Regions from separate parts of the Marinilactibacillus sp. Marseille-P9653 genome, predicted to be linked through region 2. Evidence: a T-box and tRNA genes for the amino acid it is inferred to sense, from the RefSeq annotation. Region 2 holds a T-box; the other holds one or more tRNA genes.
The links. A T-box is a leader RNA that pairs with one kind of tRNA and senses whether it is charged. The one in region 2 lies ahead of cysS (cysteine--tRNA ligase), so its partner is inferred to be a tRNA-Cys.
Positions count from the first base shown of each region.

Region 1: it encodes a tRNA-Cys, which carries the amino acid that the T-box ahead of cysS (cysteine--tRNA ligase) is inferred to sense. The anticodon was not compared.

Region 1 is NZ_CAKAKH010000001.1:588-10,314, reverse strand. It holds gene msrA (peptide-methionine (S)-S-oxide reductase MsrA) at 1-20, shown strand, start outside; rRNA gene rrf (5S ribosomal RNA) at 185-300, shown strand; tRNA gene LG377_RS00150 (tRNA-Val) at 324-396, shown strand; tRNA gene LG377_RS00145 (tRNA-Lys) at 408-480, shown strand; tRNA gene LG377_RS00140 (tRNA-Leu) at 514-595, shown strand; tRNA gene LG377_RS00135 (tRNA-Thr) at 617-689, shown strand; tRNA gene LG377_RS00130 (tRNA-Gly) at 695-766, shown strand; tRNA gene LG377_RS00125 (tRNA-Leu) at 815-900, shown strand; tRNA gene LG377_RS00120 (tRNA-Arg) at 913-986, shown strand; tRNA gene LG377_RS00115 (tRNA-Pro) at 1,011-1,084, shown strand; tRNA gene LG377_RS00110 (tRNA-Met) at 1,111-1,184, shown strand; tRNA gene LG377_RS00105 (tRNA-Ile) at 1,205-1,278, shown strand; tRNA gene LG377_RS00100 (tRNA-Met) at 1,300-1,372, shown strand; tRNA gene LG377_RS00095 (tRNA-Asp) at 1,391-1,463, shown strand; tRNA gene LG377_RS00090 (tRNA-Gly) at 1,475-1,545, shown strand; tRNA gene LG377_RS00085 (tRNA-Ile) at 1,555-1,628, shown strand; tRNA gene LG377_RS00080 (tRNA-Glu) at 1,658-1,729, shown strand; tRNA gene LG377_RS00075 (tRNA-Ser) at 1,760-1,849, shown strand; tRNA gene LG377_RS00070 (tRNA-Met) at 1,860-1,932, shown strand; tRNA gene LG377_RS00065 (tRNA-Asp) at 1,954-2,026, shown strand; tRNA gene LG377_RS00060 (tRNA-Phe) at 2,043-2,115, shown strand; tRNA gene LG377_RS00055 (tRNA-Tyr) at 2,118-2,198, shown strand; tRNA gene LG377_RS00050 (tRNA-Trp) at 2,204-2,274, shown strand; tRNA gene LG377_RS00045 (tRNA-His) at 2,295-2,367, shown strand; tRNA gene LG377_RS00040 (tRNA-Gln) at 2,378-2,450, shown strand; tRNA gene LG377_RS00035 (tRNA-Cys) at 2,477-2,547, shown strand; tRNA gene LG377_RS00030 (tRNA-Leu) at 2,575-2,658, shown strand; rRNA gene LG377_RS00025 (16S ribosomal RNA) at 3,000-4,551, shown strand; rRNA gene LG377_RS00020 (23S ribosomal RNA) at 4,772-7,687, shown strand; rRNA gene rrf (5S ribosomal RNA) at 7,797-7,912, shown strand; tRNA gene LG377_RS00010 (tRNA-Asn) at 7,947-8,019, shown strand; gene LG377_RS00005 (tetratricopeptide repeat protein) at 8,355-8,843, shown strand.
Region 2 is NZ_CAKAKH010000002.1:299,875-309,601, reverse strand. It holds gene LG377_RS12040 (glycerate kinase) at 1-428, shown strand, start outside; gene LG377_RS12035 (sugar O-acetyltransferase) at 447-1,010, shown strand; gene LG377_RS12030 (ABC transporter ATP-binding protein) at 1,168-2,274, shown strand; gene LG377_RS12025 (dUTP diphosphatase) at 2,589-3,125, shown strand; gene radA (DNA repair protein RadA) at 3,292-4,662, shown strand; gene LG377_RS12015 (PIN/TRAM domain-containing protein) at 4,681-5,790, shown strand; gene ispD (2-C-methyl-D-erythritol 4-phosphate cytidylyltransferase) at 5,787-6,482, shown strand; gene gltX (glutamate--tRNA ligase) at 6,616-8,091, shown strand; T-box leader at 8,098-8,325, shown strand; gene cysS (cysteine--tRNA ligase) at 8,399-9,727, shown strand, end outside.

The DNA.
Region 1 (9,727 bases), on a different contig from region 2:
ATCAAAACTGGGACAAATAAGCTTTTTCTAGGTATTGTTCCAATAAAAGGGAAATGTCGGAAAGCTTGTTCCGGCATTTTTCTTTTATTTTTTTATTAAAATGATTGACAAAGATATAATCCCATTGTATTATATAAGAGTTGCTGCTAATTGATTATTTCTTTTAGCGCCAGCACGAAAACTGTATAGCGGTTATGGCGAGAAGGATCCACCTGTTTCCATTTCGAACACAGAAGTTAAGCTTCTCAGCGCCGAGGATAGTGAGGGGTTTCTCCTTGTGAAAGCAGGACGTCGTTATGCAGCAATCGTTTGATTGTATTATTGGAGGTTTAGCTCAGTTGGGAGAGCATCTGCCTTACAAGCAGAGGGTCAGCGGTTCGAGCCCGTTAACCTCCATAATTTTTTCGGAGCCGTTAGCTCAGTCGGTAGAGCATCTGACTTTTAATCAGAGGGTCGCAGGTTCGAACCCTGCACGGCTCATTGCATAGTGATGTGCAAGCTAAATAGAACAGCGCGGATGTGGCGGAATTGGCAGACGCACTAGATTTAGGATCTAGCGCTTCACGGCGTGGGGGTTCAAGTCCCTCCATCCGCATAGTTCATTTAAAAGATTCAAGCCGGCTTAGCTCAGTTGGTAGAGCAACTGATTTGTAATCAGTAGGTCGAGGGTTCAAATCCTTTAGCCGGCATTTCAGCGAAAGTAGTTCAGTGGTAGAACATCACCTTGCCAAGGTGGGGGTCGCGGGTTCGAATCCCGTCTTTCGCTTGGTTATAGATAAAGCGAATGAATATTTACTTAGTCTTAACAGTAATTGCCGGGGTGGCGGAACTGGTAGACGCACAGGACTTAAAATCCTGCGGTGAGTTTTCACCGTGCCGGTTCGATTCCGGCCCTCGGCATTTGAAATACTCGCACCCTTAGCTCAATTGGATAGAGTACCTGACTACGAATCAGGCGGTTAGAGGTTCGACTCCTCTAGGGTGCATTTCCGAAAGGAAAAAGTAAAGTACGGGAAGTAGCTCAGCTTGGTAGAGCACTTGGTTTGGGACCAAGGGGTCGCAGGTTCGAATCCTGTCTTCCCGATTTTTCTAAAAGAGCCATTTTATAATGGCGGTGTAGCTCAGCTGGCTAGAGCGTACGGTTCATACCCGTGAGGTCGTGGGTTCGACTCCCTCCGCCGCTATCATTGTTTTTCAGAAAATTGGACCTTTAGCTCAGTTGGTTAGAGCAGACGGCTCATAACCGTCCGGTCGCAGGTTCGAATCCTGCAAGGTCCATTTTCAATCGTTCGATATTATCGCGGGGTAGAGCAGTTGGCAGCTCGTCGGGCTCATAACCCGGAGGTCACAGGTTCGAGTCCTGTCCCCGCAATCCAAACAAAATTAACTTGGTCCCGTAGTGTAGCGGTTATCACGCCTGCCTGTCACGCAGGAGATCGCGGGTTCGAATCCCGTCGGGACCGTTCAACTTTATGCGGGTGTAGTTTAGTGGTAAAACCACAGCCTTCCAAGCTGTCGTCGCGAGTTCGATTCTCGTCACCCGCTTTTTGTTTGGGGCCTATAGCTCAGCTGGTTAGAGCGCACGCCTGATAAGCGTGAGGTCGGTGGTTCGAGTCCACTTAGGCCCATTGTTTCATATTAATAAAGTCACTTAACCGGCCCCTTGGTCAAGCGGTTAAGACACCGCCCTTTCACGGCGGTAACACGGGTTCGAATCCCGTAGGGGTCATTAGCAGGAGACTGCTACTATAGATTTACTGGAGGATTACCCAAGTCCGGCTTAAGGGAACGGTCTTGAAAACCGTCAGGTGTGTAAAAACGCGCGTGGGTTCGAATCCCACATCCTCCTTTTAAATGATCGCGGGGTAGAGCAGTTGGCAGCTCGTCGGGCTCATAACCCGGAGGTCGCAGGTTCGAGTCCTGTCCCCGCAATTCAAAATTGAATAATTATATGGTCCCGTAGTGTAGCGGTTATCACGCCTGCCTGTCACGCAGGAGATCGCGGGTTCGAATCCCGTCGGGACCGTAGTAACATTTTCCAAGGCGCAGTAGCTCAGTTGGTAGAGCAACGGATTGAAGCTCCGTGTGTCGGCAGTTCGACTCTGTCCTGCGCCATTGGAGGGATAGCGAAGTGGCTAAACGCGGCGGACTGTAAATCCGCTCCTTCGGGTTCGTAGGTTCGAATCCTACTCCCTCCATTTTTAGGGGTATAGTTTAACGGTAGAACTATGGTCTCCAAAACCATCAATGTGGGTTCGATTCCTACTACCCCTGTGGTTCAATTAAATATTATGGCGATTGTGGCGAAGTGGTTAACGCACCGGGTTGTGGTCTCGGCATTCGTGGGTTCGATCCCCATCAGTCGCCCTTTGATTTTTGGGCTATAGCCAAGCGGTAAGGCAGCGGGTTTTGATCCCGTCATTCCCCAGGTTCGAATCCTGGTAGCCCAGTTTCATACCAAATGAATAAATTGTATGGCGGTATAGCCAAGTGGTAAGGCAGAGGTCTGCAAAACCTTCATCACCGGTTCAAATCCGGTTACCGCCTTGTCTGACAGTTAAATAGACTTAACAGGCCGGCGTGGCGGAATTGGTAGACGCGCTGGACTCAAAATCCAGTGCCCGTTAGGGCGTGCCGGTTCGACTCCGGCCGCCGGTATTGAAAAAGCAAATACTTTTTCAAAAAGCTGTTGACACTAATGTAGCAGCGTGATATGATATATAGGTTGCTGTTAAAGATATCAACTTGATCGAGTAACTTGATCAAAAACAACTTTTAAAAAAGTTGTTGACATCAAAACAACAACATGGTATGATATATGAGTTGCTGTTAAAGCGGCAACGACATAACACGAAACAATAAAGAGTAGATCTTTGAAAACTGAACAAAGTAAAAACAACCAAATGTGCAGGGGTCTTCGATTCATTTATGAATCAAGACAACTAAACGAATGAACAAGGTTCATTCACAATTTTTAATCAATGAGCAAGTCAAACACTTAAAACGAGAGTTTGATCCTGGCTCAGGACGAACGCTGGCGGTATGCCTAATACATGCAAGTCGAACGATGAAATTCTCTGCTTGCAGAGAATGGATTAGTGGCGAACGGGTGAGTAACACGTGGGTAACCTGCCCATAAGAGGGGGATAACATTCGGAAACGGATGCTAATACCGCATAGGTCTTTGAGACGCCTGTCTCTTAGATGAAAGGTGGCTTCGGCTGCCACTTATGGATGGACCCGCGGCGTATTAGCTAGTTGGTAAGGTAATGGCTTACCAAGGCTTTGATACGTAGCCGACCTGAGAGGGTGATCGGCCACACTGGGACTGAGACACGGCCCAGACTCCTACGGGAGGCAGCAGTAGGGAATCTTCCACAATGGGTGAAAACCTGATGGAGCAATACCGCGTGAGTGAAGAAGGTCTTCGGATCGTAAAGCTCTGTTGTTAGAGAAGAATAAGTCGGGTAGTAACTGCCCCGACCTTGACGGTATCTAACCAGAAAGTCACGGCTAACTACGTGCCAGCAGCCGCGGTAATACGTAGGTGACAAGCGTTGTCCGGATTTATTGGGCGTAAAGCGAGCGCAGGCGGTCTTTTAAGTCTGATGTGAAAGCCCACGGCTCAACCGTGGAATGTCATTGGAAACTGGAAGACTTGAATGCAGAAGAGGAAAGTGGAATTCCATGTGTAGCGGTGAAATGCGTAGATATATGGAGGAACACCAGTGGCGAAGGCGACTTTCTGGTCTGTAATTGACGCTGAGGCTCGAAAGCGTGGGGAGCGAACAGGATTAGATACCCTGGTAGTCCACGCCGTAAACGATGAGTGCTAAGTGTTGGAGTGTTTCCGCCCTTCAGTGCTGGAGCTAACGCATTAAGCACTCCGCCTGGGGAGTACGGCCGCAAGGCTGAAACTCAAAGGAATTGACGGGGACCCGCACAAGCGGTGGAGCATGTGGTTTAATTCGAAGCAACGCGAAGAACCTTACCAAGTCTTGACATCCTCTGAACACTCTAGAGATAGAGCTTTCCCTTCGGGGACAGAGTGACAGGTGGTGCATGGTTGTCGTCAGCTCGTGTCGTGAGATGTTGGGTTAAGTCCCGTAACGAGCGCAACCCCTATTGTTAGTTGCCAGCATTCAGTTGGGCACTCTAGCGAGACTGCCGGTGATAAACCGGAGGAAGGCGGGGATGACGTCAAATCATCATGCCCCTTATGACTTGGGCTACACACGTGCTACAATGGATGGTACAACGAGTCGCCAGACCGCAAGGTTGAGCTAATCTCTTAAAGCCATTCTCAGTTCGGATTGTAGGCTGCAACTCGCCTGCATGAAGCTGGAATCGCTAGTAATCGCGGATCAGAACGCCGCGGTGAATACGTTCCCGGGTCTTGTACACACCGCCCGTCACACCACGAAAGTCCGTAACACCCGAAGTCGGTAGGGTAACCCTTAGGGGAGCCAGCCGCCGAAGGTGGGATGGATGATTGGGGTGAAGTCGTAACAAGGTAGCCGTATCGGAAGGTGCGGCTGGATCACCTCCTTTCTAAGGATATTGCCTTAAGGGCAAACGGAACCTTGCACAGGTTACTTTACTTTGTTTAGTTTTGAAGGATTTATTCCTTCTATACTTTGTTCTTTGAAAACTGGATAGTTGAATTAATAACAAACATGTTAAGAAACAACACCGAGATTAACAAATTGAGAAAGTTTTGTTCCTTGAATAGAACTCTCATCGCTAATTAATATCATACTCTTAACCGCAAGGTTAAGTGAACAAGGGCGCACGGTGGATGCCTTGGCACTAGGAGCCGACGAAGGACGGGACGAACACCGATATGCTTTGGGGAGCTGTAAGTGAGCTTTGATCCAAAGATTTCCGAATGGGGGAACCCATCACCAGTCATAGGGTGATATCTTTTCAGTGAATACATAGCTGAGAAGAAGGTAGACGTGGGGAACTGAAACATCTAAGTACCTGCAGGAAGAGAAAGCAAATGCGATTCCCTGAGTAGCGGCGAGCGAAACGGGAAGAGGCCAAACCAAAGAGCTTGCTCTTTGGGGTTGTAGGACCGGCGATATGGACGAGTAAAGATAGTAGAAGAACCTGGAATGGTTCGCGAGACAGGGTGAAAGCCCCGTATACGACATCTGATCTTACCTAGCTGGTATCCTGAGTACGGCGGAACACGAGAAATTCCGTCGGAATCCGGGAGGACCATCTCCCAAGCCTAAATACTTCCTAGTGACCGATAGTGAACCAGTACCGTGAGGGAAAGGTGAAAAGAACCCCGGAAGGGGAGTGAAACAGCACCTGAAACCGTGTGCTTACAAGTAGTCAAAGCCCTTTTACGGGTGATGGCGTACCTTTTGTAGAATGGACCGGCGAGTGACGATGTCATGCAAGGTTAAGCCGAAGAGGTGGAGCCGCAGCGAAAGCGAGTCTGAATAGGGCGTTTAGTATGCCGTCGTCGACCCGAAACCAAGTGACCTACCCATGTCCAGGGTGAAGGTGCAGTGAAATGCACTGGAGGCCCGAACCCACGTACGTTGAAAAGTGCGGGGATGAGGTGTGGGTAGCGGAGAAATTCCAATCGAACTTGGAGATAGCTGGTTCTCTCCGAAATAGCTTTAGGGCTAGCCTCGGATAGTGCATCGTGGAGGTAGAGCGACTGTTTGGACTAGGGGCCCTTATCGGGTTACCGAATCCTGATAAACTCCGAATGCCACTGTATGTAGATCCGGGAGTCACACTGCGAGTGATAAGATCCGTAGTGGAAAGGGAAACAGCCCAGACCGTCGGTTAAGGTCCCAAAATTCTTGTTAAGTGGAAAAGGATGTGGGACTGCTCAGACAACTAGGATGTTGGCTTAGAAGCAGCCATCATTTAAAGAGTGCGTAATAGCTCACTAGTCGAGTGGTCCTGCGCCGAAAATTTACCGGGGCTAAACAAGATACCGAAACCACGGATAGAACCTTATGGTTCTATGGTAGGAGAGCGTTCTAAGGGCATTGAAGCAAGATCGTGAGGACTTGTGGAGCGCTTAGAAGTGAGAATGCCGGTATGAGTAGCGAAACACGGGTGAGAATCCCGTGCACCGAATGACTAAGGTTTCCTGGGGAAGGCTCGTCCTCCCAGGGTTAGTCGGGACCTAAGCCGAGGCCGATAGGCGTAGGCGATGGACAACAGGTAGAGATTCCTGTACCAGTCTGCTTTGTTTGAACAATGGAGGGACGCAGAAGGCTAAGATAAGCGCGCTGTTGGATATGCGCGCCCAAGCAATAAGTCTTGATATGAGTCAAATGCTTATATCTATACGGACAAGTTGTGATGGGGAGGGAAATTATAGTACCGAAGTATCTGATGTCACACTGTCAAGAAAAGCTTCTAGTTAGAAGTAGGCTGCCCGTACCGCAAACCGACACAGGTAGTCGAGGAGAGAATCCTAAGGTGATCGAGAGAACTCTCGTTAAGGAACTCGGCAAAATGACCCCGTAACTTCGGGAGAAGGGGTGCTGACCATCTGGTCAGCCGCAGTGAATAGGCCCAAGCGACTGTTTACCAAAAACACAGGTCTCTGCTAATTCGAAAGAAGATGTATAGGGGCTGACACCTGCCCGGTGCTGGAAGGTTAAGAGGAAAGGTTAGCTTCGGCGAAGCTTTGAATTGAAGCCCCAGTAAACGGCGGCCGTAACTATAACGGTCCTAAGGTAGCGAAATTCCTTGTCGGGTAAGTTCCGACCCGCACGAAAGGTGTAACGATTTGGGCACTGTCTCAACGAGAGACTCGGTGAAATTATAGTACCTGTGAAGATGCAGGTTACCCGCGACAGGACGGAAAGACCCCATGGAGCTTTACTGTAGTTTGATATTGAGTGTCTGTACAGCTTGTACAGGATAGGTAGGAGCCAATGAAGCCAGAACGCCAGTTTTGGTGGAGGCAATGGTGGGATACTACCCTCGCTGTATGGCCACTCTAACCCGCAACCGTAATCCGGTTGGGAGACAGTGTCAGATGGGCAGTTTGACTGGGGCGGTCGCCTCCTAAAGAGTAACGGAGGCGCCCAAAGGTTCCCTCAGAATGGTTGGAAATCATTCGCAGAGTGTAAAGGCAAAAGGGAGCTTGACTGCGAGACCTACAAGTCGAGCAGGGACGAAAGTCGGGCTTAGTGATCCGGTGGTTCCGTATGGAAGGGCCATCGCTCAACGGATAAAAGCTACCCTGGGGATAACAGGCTTATCTCCCCCAAGAGTTCACATCGACGGGGAGGTTTGGCACCTCGATGTCGGCTCGTCGCATCCTGGGGCTGTAGTCGGTCCCAAGGGTTGGGCTGTTCGCCCATTAAAGCGGCACGCGAGCTGGGTTCAGAACGTCGTGAGACAGTTCGGTCCCTATCCGTCGCGGGCGTTGGAAATTTGAGAAGAGCTATCCTTAGTACGAGAGGACCGGGATGGACACACCGCTGGTGTACCAGTTGTCTTGCCAAAGGCATCGCTGGGTAGCTATGTGTGGACGGGATAAACGCTGAAAGCATCTAAGCGTGAAGCCCCCTTCAAGATGAGATTTCCCATTCCTTTAAGGAAGTAAGATCCCTGAAAGATGATCAGGTAGATAGGCTGGAAGTGGAAGTACAGTGATGTATGGAGCGGACCAGTACTAATCGATCGAGGACTTAACCACAAAACGGGGTTAAGAGTATGAGGGTGTTGCGTCAAAACATGTTTGCAAGCATTCAACTATCTAGTTTTCAGAGAACAACGTTCTCTTATAAAAAGAAAAAGAGTCATTGTGCGGTAATGATGGCGGGAAGGATCCACCTGTTCCCATTCCGAACACAGCCGTTAAGCTTCCCAGCGCCGAGGATAGTGAGGGGTTTCCCCTTGTGAAAGCAGGACGTTGCCGTGCAGTTCTTTTTTTTTATCTAATACCATTTTTTGATTCCGCAATAGCTCAGTTGGTAGAGCGCGCGACTGTTAATCGCGTTGTCGCAGGTTCGAGCCCTGCTTGCGGAGTTTTTTTGTACCTATATTTAGAGAGCAGAGGCCTGATTACTCGATTATCAGGCCTCTTTTTTGCGGTTAATTTGTTAAACTTAGAAGGTAAAAGTAATTTTATTAATGTAATTATGATAGATCTAACTAGTTTTAGTTATTAAGCGCTATTCATCATCACAAAGAAAATATACCAATAAAAAGACTATGGAGGAAATTTATGATCAATATTGAAATCGTATGATGCACTAACATCATTAATATTTACCGAATACCAACCAGTTTTTTTATAGAAAGATAAGGAATAGATAATAAAAGAATTGATATACCAAGTCAAGAGATTAAGGGGAAGTGAAATGCTAACAAGCGTTAAAAATGTCCTTTCAAATTTTAATAAAACTGTTTACTTTGACACTTATCATTTGCTTCGTGAGAAGACACGAGATACAAATATAGTACAGCAGTGTAGTGAACAGTTAATTGGATTCTTGAAAGGTTCTTTAAATAGACAGGATGAGTATTTTATTAAAGGTGCCCTTGGAAATTTATATAGGATAAATGGAGAAACAAAAAAGGCAATTCACTATCTTACCTTTTGCCTTCAGTATGCTAGGGAGTGTCAGGATACCTCAAAAGAAATAGTTTCACTAATAAGGCTGGGAGAAGCTTTGAAATATAGTGATGACCATCAAGGTGCACTGAATAATTTTAATCAGGCATTAGAAAGAAGTCAGTCTGATAATATAGAGAACTATGTCGATTTCGTACAACAGCATAAAGGAAAGTGTCTTATGGAAATGACAGGGTTTGATGAGGCAGAGAGTTGCTTCTTAGAGGCATTTTAAATAAGGGAGCAAAAAGGAGATAGAGAGTTGATTAGGTCTACTCAAAAAGCAGTCAACTTTTTAAAAGAGTTAACCAAGTCAGAGACTAACGTAACTTAAGGGTTGCTTGGTAAATTGGCGGTGTAGGTTAATGAACCTTGTAAAATACGAAGTGGCTTCCAAGTCTATGGAAGTGCTATTTTGTACTCAAAGTAAACATCAACCAGTAAACCAGCATAGTTGAGAATGAATAGGTTAATGGTTAAGAAGGCGTAAAGCGATTAGCGTAAGAGGAATAAAACAATAGATACGAAACTAGCCAAGCAACTCTGTATTTGTAGAGTGAAGTATCAGATATCAAATCTATAGCAATCTGTTATCATACTGAGATAATCGAAGTTTAAGCTTATACAGAAATCACACTAGCGTTTTCTGCATAAGTCTAATCATTAAGAAAGGAAATTTCCAAAAGAAGAACAGTTGAATAATAATAAATATCAATAGTTCTTTGTCAGTAATATAGTTAAGTATGAAGATATATGAAATCAGTATCATTGGATATCGGCGTTTTGATTAATAAAATTCGATTATCTAGTAAATGTAAAAGAGGATTAAAAGATTTATTTGAATAAGTATTGCCTGAAGTAGAGAGCGAACGACTGAGCGATGATAAAAAATACTATATAGAATCCTTAATGACTCTCTACTGTATAAGATTGTATACATAGGATTCAATAATAATTAAATCAAAGTTCCAAGTACTACTAGGCAATGGCCAAACGACGTTAGCGACAAGGGACTAAACAAAATTAATAATTGGTAGAAGGATTGTTCACTACATACATAAAGAAGTTGAGCTAGATTTATACAAAAATAAAAAAGATACTTTCTTCATGTTATCTGTA
Region 2 (9,727 bases):
GTCATCATTATCAAAATGCTCCGGGATCAGGTGCTGCTGGTGGTTTGGGATTTGCTCTGCAAGTTTTTTGTAGAGCTGAGCTCACAAGCGGTATAGAAGAAGTTCTGAAACTGATCAAGATAGAGGAAGCTTTAAAGAAAGCAGATCTCGTGATAACGGGAGAAGGCAATATGGATGGACAGTCTGTGCAAGGTAAAGCTCCAGTTGGTGTTGCCCGTCTAGCTAAAAAATACGGCTTACCTGTTATTGCAATCGTGGGCGGACGAGAAAAAGATTTGTCGAAAATCTATCATAGCGGGATTGATTTGGTAATTGATACGGTTAATCGGCCGATGACACTACAAGAAGCTATTTCTGATGTAGAAGCATTACTAATTGAAGCAGGGGAAACGGCTTTTAGAGCATACCAATTAGGGGCAAAAAAATAAAAAGTAGAGGAAGTTTATATGAAAACTGAAAAAGCGAAAATGATCGCTGGAGAATTATACAACCCAGGCGATGAAGAATTGGTGAAAGCAAGAGTACGAGCACACACGTTGTCTAAAGAGTATAATCAGTTACCAGTGGAACAGGAAAGAACCGAAATGATTAAGGAAATTTTCGGACGGACAGGTGAAAGGGTACACGTAGAACCGGGATTAAGAATAGATTATGGATTTAACGTAAGTGTAGGAGAAAGATTCTATGCAAACTTTGACTTGGTTTTACTGGATACTTGTCCTATTGCTGTAGGTGACAATGCTATGTTTGGACCAAGAGTTAGTCTCGTTACACCTGAACACCCGTTAGATCCAGTAGAACGGAATTCAGGTGTTGAATTCGGGCGACCCATTACGATTGGAGATAATTGCTGGATCGGTTCAGATGCAACGATTATAGGAGGCGTCACATTAGGTAATAATGTTGTTGTTGGAGCAGGATCAGTTGTGACCAAGTCCTTTGGAGATAACGTTGTAATAGCTGGAAATCCGGCTCGTATAATCAAAAAAATTGAGAATCAGTCTTCGTAAATTTTTTATCATTCTTTTAGAGTTTGGTCAACGTGCACAAAAGCTTCTTTCTTATTTGTGCACTTTAACGTAGAAGTATAAAACCGTTTACATTAGAATGAACTATGTAAAGAAGAATAACAGAAAATATAAAACTCAAAGAGGAATGGTGAATAAAATGGTAGAAATCGCATTGAAAAATATTTATAAAAGTTATGATAATTCAGAAGATTATGCAGTATCAGACTTTGATATGAGAATTAAAGATCGCGAGTTTATCGTATTTGTTGGACCATCTGGTTGTGGTAAATCAACAACACTACGTATGATTGCTGGACTTGAAGAAATTTCAGAAGGCGAATTATGGATTGGCGATACATTAATGAATGATGTAGCACCTAAAGACCGTGATATCGCAATGGTATTCCAAAACTACGCATTATATCCACATATGACAGTATTTGACAATATGGCTTTTGGTCTTAAACTACGTAAATACAAAAAAGACGAAATCAAGAAACGTGTAGATAATGCTGCTGAAATCTTAGGACTCACACCATTATTGGATCGTAAACCAGCTGCATTATCAGGTGGACAACGTCAACGTGTTGCTTTGGGACGTGCTATTGTACGTGATGCAAAAGTATTCCTTATGGATGAGCCACTATCAAACTTAGATGCTAAACTACGTGTAGCGATGCGTGCTGAGATTGCGAAATTACATCAACGCTTGAACACAACTTCAATCTATGTAACACATGATCAAACTGAAGCGATGACAATGGCGGATAGAATCGTTATCCTTAAAGACGGTTTTATCCAACAAATCGGAACACCTAAAGAAGTTTATGATTTCCCTGTAAATGTTTTCGTTGGTGGATTCATCGGATCTCCTGCTATGAACTTCTTTGATGTAACACTTAATGGAAACAAAATTTCAAATGGTAATGGGATGGAAGTTGAAGTTCCAGGAGGCAAACTGAAAATGCTTCGTGAAAAAGGTTATACTGATGGGGCTAAACTTGTCTTCGGTATCCGTCCGGAAGATATCCATAGCGAACAAGTAGCGCTAGATGCTTCTCCAAACACAATCATTACTTCTAAAGTTGCCGTTTCTGAATTACTTGGAGCTGAAACAATGTTGTACTCTGAAGTAGGTGGAGTAGAATTTATCGCTCGAGTAGATGCTCGTGATTACCATAAACCAGGTGAAAATGTAGATTTAGCTTTCGATATGGGTAAATCACACTTCTTCGATACTGAAACACAAAATGTCATTCGTTAATCGTATAGATTAAAATATAGGCCTTCTCCTAGATCACTCATAGGAGAAGGTTTTTTTATTAAATTCAAGATGGCGAAATTTACAGAGTTATATGGAATCATTGCACATCTGTTTGTGAGGAGTTGAACGATCGAACCGTGTATAAGTGTATAAAAATTCATTCGTTTCTTGTTTATCCACTATGACTTATATCGTCAATTAAATAGTCATTAGATAGTATAATAACAAGGGGTGTCTGAAAGAAAATATAGGTTTTAAGACCCTACCTTTTCATGTAGAATAGGAACAGATGAATTTAGAGGAGAAGAACGAATATGAGCGAACGTGTACGTGGTTTTGAAGTGGTCACAAAATATAAAGGAGAATCGATCGAACTACCTAATCGAGCTACAAAAGGATCAGCAGGATACGATTTAAAAGCAGCAGTAAATATTGTTGTACCTTCTATATGGAAAGCTTTATTAGAGAATCAAGGCCTTGCAAACTTAATGGAAGGGAACTCTATTAAAGATGAGAATAAAGGTTTTTTGTCGTCAACTTTAGTTCCTACCGGTGTCAAAGCGTATATGCCTGAGCAAGAGTATTTATTACTGGCGAATCGGTCAAGTAACCCGATGAAAAAACAATTAGCACTTCCAAATGGAATTGGCATTATTGATGCTGACTATTATGGAAATTCAAGTAACGAAGGAGAAATCTTTGTACAATTGATTAATTATGGTTTCGAAGACGTTAAAGTCAAAAAAGGTGACCGTATAGCACAAGGGATATTTACACCATATGAGGTTATAGACAATGAGGTAAGTGAATTCCAAACTAGAATCGGTGGATTTGGTTCTTCAGGAGAGTAATAAAGAGATAGTGCTCATCATGAGAAAGAAACCAGAACGTTCTATGCATATAATGTGAAGATAGCTCGTTTAGGACAGCTATATGGTATAATAGTAAAATCAGTTATTAAAAGAAAATAGACTGAATTTTTATCCAGAATCATTTATAAGTAAAGGGGTAAACTGATTGGCGAAAAAGAAAGCGACAGTGTTTGTATGTCAACAATGTGGGTATGAATCACCGAAATATTTAGGGAAATGCCCGAGTTGTGGAACATGGAATCAGATGGTAGAAGAAACGATTCCAGATAAAACGGATAGTAGAAGTCGAGTGTCTTTAAGTGGTAAAGCATCTAAAGCAGAAGCGATTACAGACATTACAATTGAAAAAGAAGAACGGGTAAAAACGAAATTAGTTGAATTTAACAGAGTACTTGGTGGCGGTGTAGTGCCGGGATCACTGGTTTTAATCGGTGGAGATCCTGGGATTGGGAAGTCTACATTACTGCTGCAAGTTGCTGCACAATTGAATAACGGTGGAGGAACAGTCCTTTATGTTTCTGGAGAAGAAAGTGCTAGTCAGATTAAAATGCGTGCAGAGCGACTGGAACTTCGCGGGACGGACTTTTATCTTTATGCAGAAACGGATTTAAGTTTGATCCAAGAAACAATTGAGAACATTCAACCTGACTATGTAGTAATCGACTCGATTCAAACGATGCATCATCCTAAAATCGATAGCGCTTCGGGAAGCGTCTCTCAAGTTAGAGAGTCAACAGCAACATTATTACAGCTTGCTAAAATGAATAATATTGCGATTTTTATCGTAGGGCATGTAACAAAAGAAGGAAACATCGCTGGGCCAAGAATGCTTGAGCACATGGTGGATACTGTTTTGTATTTTGAAGGGGAACGTCACCATACTTTTCGTATCTTGAGAGCTGTGAAAAACCGGTTTGGATCTACCAATGAGATTGGTATATTCGAGATGAGAAATGGCGGTCTTGAAGAAGTGCTGAATCCTTCTCAACTGTTCTTGGAAGAACGATTGGCAGGGGCGACGGGTTCATCAGTCGTAGCTGCAATGGAAGGAACCAGACCTATACTGGTGGAGATTCAATCACTGATCTCGCCTACAGTATTTGGTAATGCCAAGCGAACAGCTAGTGGACTGGATTACTCCAGAGTATCATTGATTATGGCTGTTCTAGAAAAAAGAGCAGGTTTGCTTTTGCAAAATCAAGATGCGTATTTGAAAGCTGCTGGTGGTGTGAAATTAGATGAACCAGCGATTGACCTTTCAATCGCAGTTAGTATCGCTTCTAGTTATAAAGAAAAAGAAACACGAGCAACGGACTGTTTTATCGGTGAAATTGGCTTGACTGGAGAGGTCAGAAGAGTCTCTAAGATTGAACAACGTGTTAATGAAGCCGCAAAACTCGGCTTTAAACGAATTTTTGTTCCTAAAAACAATTTAGACGGATGGACTTTCCCAAAAGGGATTGAACTCATTGGATGCTCGACCATTTCAGAAGTCATAAAAAAAGCATTCAATTAACGATGAAAGGAGGATTTGATGATTACAAATTTGATTATATTGACACTCGTTTTAGTCGGAGGAAGTCTAGGCTATAATTTCTTTCCAGAGCTTATGGATTTTATTCCGTCGGTACCTGCTTGGATCGCAAATCCTATTGTAGGGTTGATTCTTGGTGCAGCTATTTTTTATCTGTTATCTTTCCAAGTAATCAAACCGATTGAACGTGCAATCAAAAAGATCGAAGGTTTTTTCAGCACATTAAGTGTTGCTTATGTAATATTCGGAAGCGTCGGTGCAGTTATTGGACTTATTCTTGCTATATTAATTAGTATTCCCCTCGCTGCGCTGAATATGATTTTTGTTAGTAATGTTCTGCCTTTGATTCTGGCAGTATTTTTTGCTTATATAGGTTTCCAGTTTGCTACATCCAGACGGGAAGAAATTCGTCGTCTCTTTACTAGGGTTCAGAAACAAGAAGACAATGGTGTAATGGAGCGTAAAGAAGGCGATCCTTTTAGAAAATATAAAATCCTTGATACAAGCACCATTATAGATGGTCGAATTCTTGATGTTACAAAAGCAGGGTTTTTAGAAGGGACCTTTGTCATTTCACAACACGTTTTGCAAGAGTTACAGTACATTGCAGATTCTTCAGATAGTCTGAAAAGAGTCCGAGGAAGAAGAGGACTCGATATTTTAAATGCTTTGCAAAAAGAAGAAAAGATTGAAGTGCAAATGGATGATAGTCCCTTACCAGAATCAGATGAAGTAGATATGAAGCTTGTCCACTTAGCTAAGAAGATGGATGGGGTCGTTGTAACCAACGATTATAATTTAAATAAAGTTGCAGAATTTCAAAAAGTCCCTGTATTAAATATTAATGAACTTGCCAATGCCGTAAAACCGGTTGTCATACCTGGTGAAACGATGCGCGTTATGGTCGTCAAAAATGGTACCGAAAGAAGTCAAGGTGTTGCTTATCTGGACGATGGAACGATGGTCGTAGTAGAGGAAGGACAACATTATATGAATAAATCTGTCACTGTTGTGGTTACAAGTGCCTTACAGACAAATGCCGGACGAATGATTTTTGCGAAAATGGAACACAGTCAAAAAGGAATCGATGATGGGAAAGAAACAAAGTGAGAGAAACCTATGAAGTCATCTTACTAGGTGCAGGCTCAGGAGTACGATTTGGAAGTCCAGAAAATAAAATTGTAGTGGAACTGAATCAGCGTCCAATCTATGATTATTCGCTGAGCCTTTTTCTGAAAGATCATCGATGTGAACACGTCTTATTTGTAATACAAGCTGAAGAACAAGCAGCAATAGAGAAACAAATCGAACAGTTATATGGACAGTTGCCTGAAAAGCTTTCGTTTGTACAAGGTGGTTCTCAGCGACAGTATAGTGTGGAAAAAGGATTAACAGCACTACAGTTTCCCGAAGAAGGATATGTTTTTGTCCATGATGCAGCCAGACCATTTATCGATATAGAGATGATTGATCAGTTGTTTGAGGCTGTAAAAGTGGATGAAGCCGTTCTGCTGGCCGTCCCTGCTAAAGATACAATCAAAGTTATTCGACATGGAGAAATTCATCAAACGCTTCATCGCCCAGTTATCTGGCAAGTTCAAACACCGCAAGCTTATAAAAGTGAATTGTTGATTCGTGCCTACAAGCAAGCAGCACAGGACGAATACCTTGGAAATGAAGAAGGCGAACTGGTTGAGAGAATTAATCACCCGGTAAAGGCGCTAGAAGGTAAAGATCATAATTTGAAAATTACAACTGCGACTGATTTTTTGATAGCGGAGGCATTACTCAAGCATTTGTAGTAAAATAATGTAGATGAAGCCTGAATGATGAAAAGATACTGGGATTTAGCTTCTGAATGTAGCAATTTTTATCTAATCATGTTAAGTTTTAAAGAAGGAACAGCGAGTAGAGCTTTTAAAAAGGAGAGTCTATATGGATAAAAAAGTTCGTGTAAGATATGCACCAAGTCCAACAGGGCATTTGCATATAGGAAATGCGCGTACAGCATTATTTAATTACTTATTTGCCCGTCATCATGGCGGAGAAATGATCATCAGAATTGAAGATACAGATACCAAAAGAAACGTAACAAATGGAGAACAAAGCCAATTAGATAACCTGAAGTGGCTAGGAATCGACTGGGACGAAAGTGCAGATGTGGGTGGCCCCTATGCACCGTACCGTCAATCTGAGCGTAAAGATATTTATGATCCACTGATTGAACAGTTACTTGCGAGCAACCATGCTTACAAATGTTATTGTACATCTGAGGAGCTGGAAGCAGAGCGTGAAGCTCAACGTGCACGTGGAGAAATGCCTCATTATAGTGGGAAATGTGCCAACCTTACTCCAAGTGAGCAAAAAGCCAAAGAGGATGAAGGGATCGTACCTGTCGTCCGTCTACGTGTTCCTAAAGGAAGCACATACACATTCGATGATATGGTAAAAGGCGACATCACATTCGAATCAGATTCAATTGGAGGAGACTGGGTCATTCGTAAGCGTGACGGTATGCCGACTTACAACTTTGCGGTTGCAGTGGATGATCACTATATGGAAATCTCTCATGTGTTAAGAGGAGATGACCACATTGCGAATACGCCAAAACAAATGATGGTTTACGAAGCGTTTGGTTGGGAGCCACCTATTTTTGGCCACATGACTTTGATCATTAACAGTGAAACAGGTAAGAAACTAAGTAAACGTGATGAAACGATCTTGCAGTTTATTGAGCAGTATCGCGATCTAGGATATTTACCAGAAGCGTTGTTCAACTTTATTACATTGCTTGGCTGGTCTCCTGTGGGCGAAGACGAACTGTTCTCACGCCAAGAATTTATTGATATGTTTGATCACAAACGCCTGGGAACTTCTCCAGCTGCCTTTGACTCCAAAAAATTGGAATGGATCAGTAATCAGTATTTCAAACAAGAAGACTTGGATGAAGTGACACTTAAAGCTGTTCCTCATCTAGTTAAAGCAGGTTATCTTGAAGAGAACCCAACACCAGAAAAAAGCGAGTGGGTTAAGAAACTCATTGGCTTATATCACGAACAAATGAGTTATGCAGCTGAGATCACTCAACTTGCTACGCTATTCTTTGAAGAAGATATTGAGTGGGATGAAGCGTCGAAAGAAGTCTTGCAAGGTGAGGGAGTTTCTCAAGTTCTTGAATCTTTCGTTAACCAATTAAAAGAGGTTGAACCGTTCGAAGCAGATGAGATCAAAAAAGCAATCAAAGCTGTTCAGAAAGAAACCGGTATAAAAGGTAAGAACTTATTTATGCCCATTCGTGTTGCAGCAACAGGACAACAACATGGGCCTCAATTGAACGATGCGATTGAACTGCTTGGAAGAGACCGTTCTATTGAACACGTTGAAAAAGCAAAAAGCTTACTATCAGAATAAATACAGCCAAAAATCAAGATAAGAAAAGTAGTTTGAAAGTAGTCTTCAGAAAGCCTGAGTAGATGTGAACAGGTGGCGGACTTTTAAATGAAGTGCCTCTTTGAATTAAATCATCGAATCTGCTCATTTAAGTAGATGATTTCGATTTATCTCCGTTAAAAGATAGAAAGGGAAAGGTCTTTTTCAAAGAGTCTTTCTGAAAAAAAGTGGAACCACGTATTTGGCGTCTTTTATAGAAGCTGAGTGCGTGGTTTTTTGGTAGACTGGAAATGAAAAAAGAACAAGTAGGTTGGGAGGAGCCAGATAGATGATTGAATTATATAATACATTATCAAATCAGAAAGAACGGTTTGAGCCACTTCAGGAAAATAAAGTGAGCATGTATGTTTGTGGACCCACTGTCTACAACTACATCCATATTGGAAATGCAAGAAGCACGGTTGCTTTCGACACGATTAGAAGATACTTTGAATACCGAGGATATGAGGTTAATTACGTATCGAACTTTACAGATGTTGACGATAAAATCATAAAAGCTGCTGAAGAGCTTAAGCTGACCGCTCCAGAAGTAGCAGATCGTTTTATTGAAGCGTACTATGAAGATACAGAAGCATTACATGTGAAAAGAGCTACACACGCACCAAGAGTAATGGATAATATCCAGGAAATCATTCAATTTATTGAAGTGCTGATTGAAAAAGGTTTTGCCTATCAAAAAGAAGGAGATGTCTATTATCGGACAAGAAAGTTTGAAGGATACGGAAAACTGAGCGGTATATCAGTAGATGACTTAGAATTAGGTGCCAGCAACAGATTAGAAGAATCAGAAAACATGAAAAAAGATGATCCCCTTGATTTTGCGCTATGGAAGTCAGCTAAAAGGGAAGAAATTAGTTGGACATCTCCATGGGGAGAAGGTCGTCCGGGTTGGCATATTGAATGTTCAGTCATGGCTACGAAATACCTTGGGGATACAATTGATATTCACGCAGGTGGACAAGATCTGACATTCCCGCATCACGAAAACGAAATTGCGCAATCAGAAGCGAAAACTGGAGAACCTTTCGCAAAGTATTGGTTACACAATGGTTTCGTGACGATGAACGAAGAAAAAATGAGTAAATCGCTTGGTAACTTTGTTTTAGTGCATGATCTTAAAAAGATTCATGATCCACAAGTGCTGAGATTTTTCTTATCTACCGTACACTACCGTCATCCAATCAACTATACAGATGAGACGATTCATGAAGCAAAATCTAATTTAACAAGAATTCAAACAGCTTATGCGAATGCCAGTCACCGTATTGAACAAGCAGAAGATGCTTTAGAGGATGATGCAAGTCAGATCCAAAAATGGAAAGACCTGATTCAACAGTTTGAAAAACATATGGATGACGATTTTCAAGCACAAAATGGTATCACAGATGTCTATGAAATGATCAGAAACTTAAATGTCTATCTTGAACAAAAGCAAGTATCTAAAAAAGTTTTGGCATTTGCTATGAAGCATCTAGAAGAAATTCTAGCTATATTTGGGATACAATTAGACTTAGTGATTGATACAGAACTTCTAGATAAAGAAGTTGAAGAGTTGATTGAAGAAAGAAATCAGTCTAGAAAAGATAAAAATTTTGCT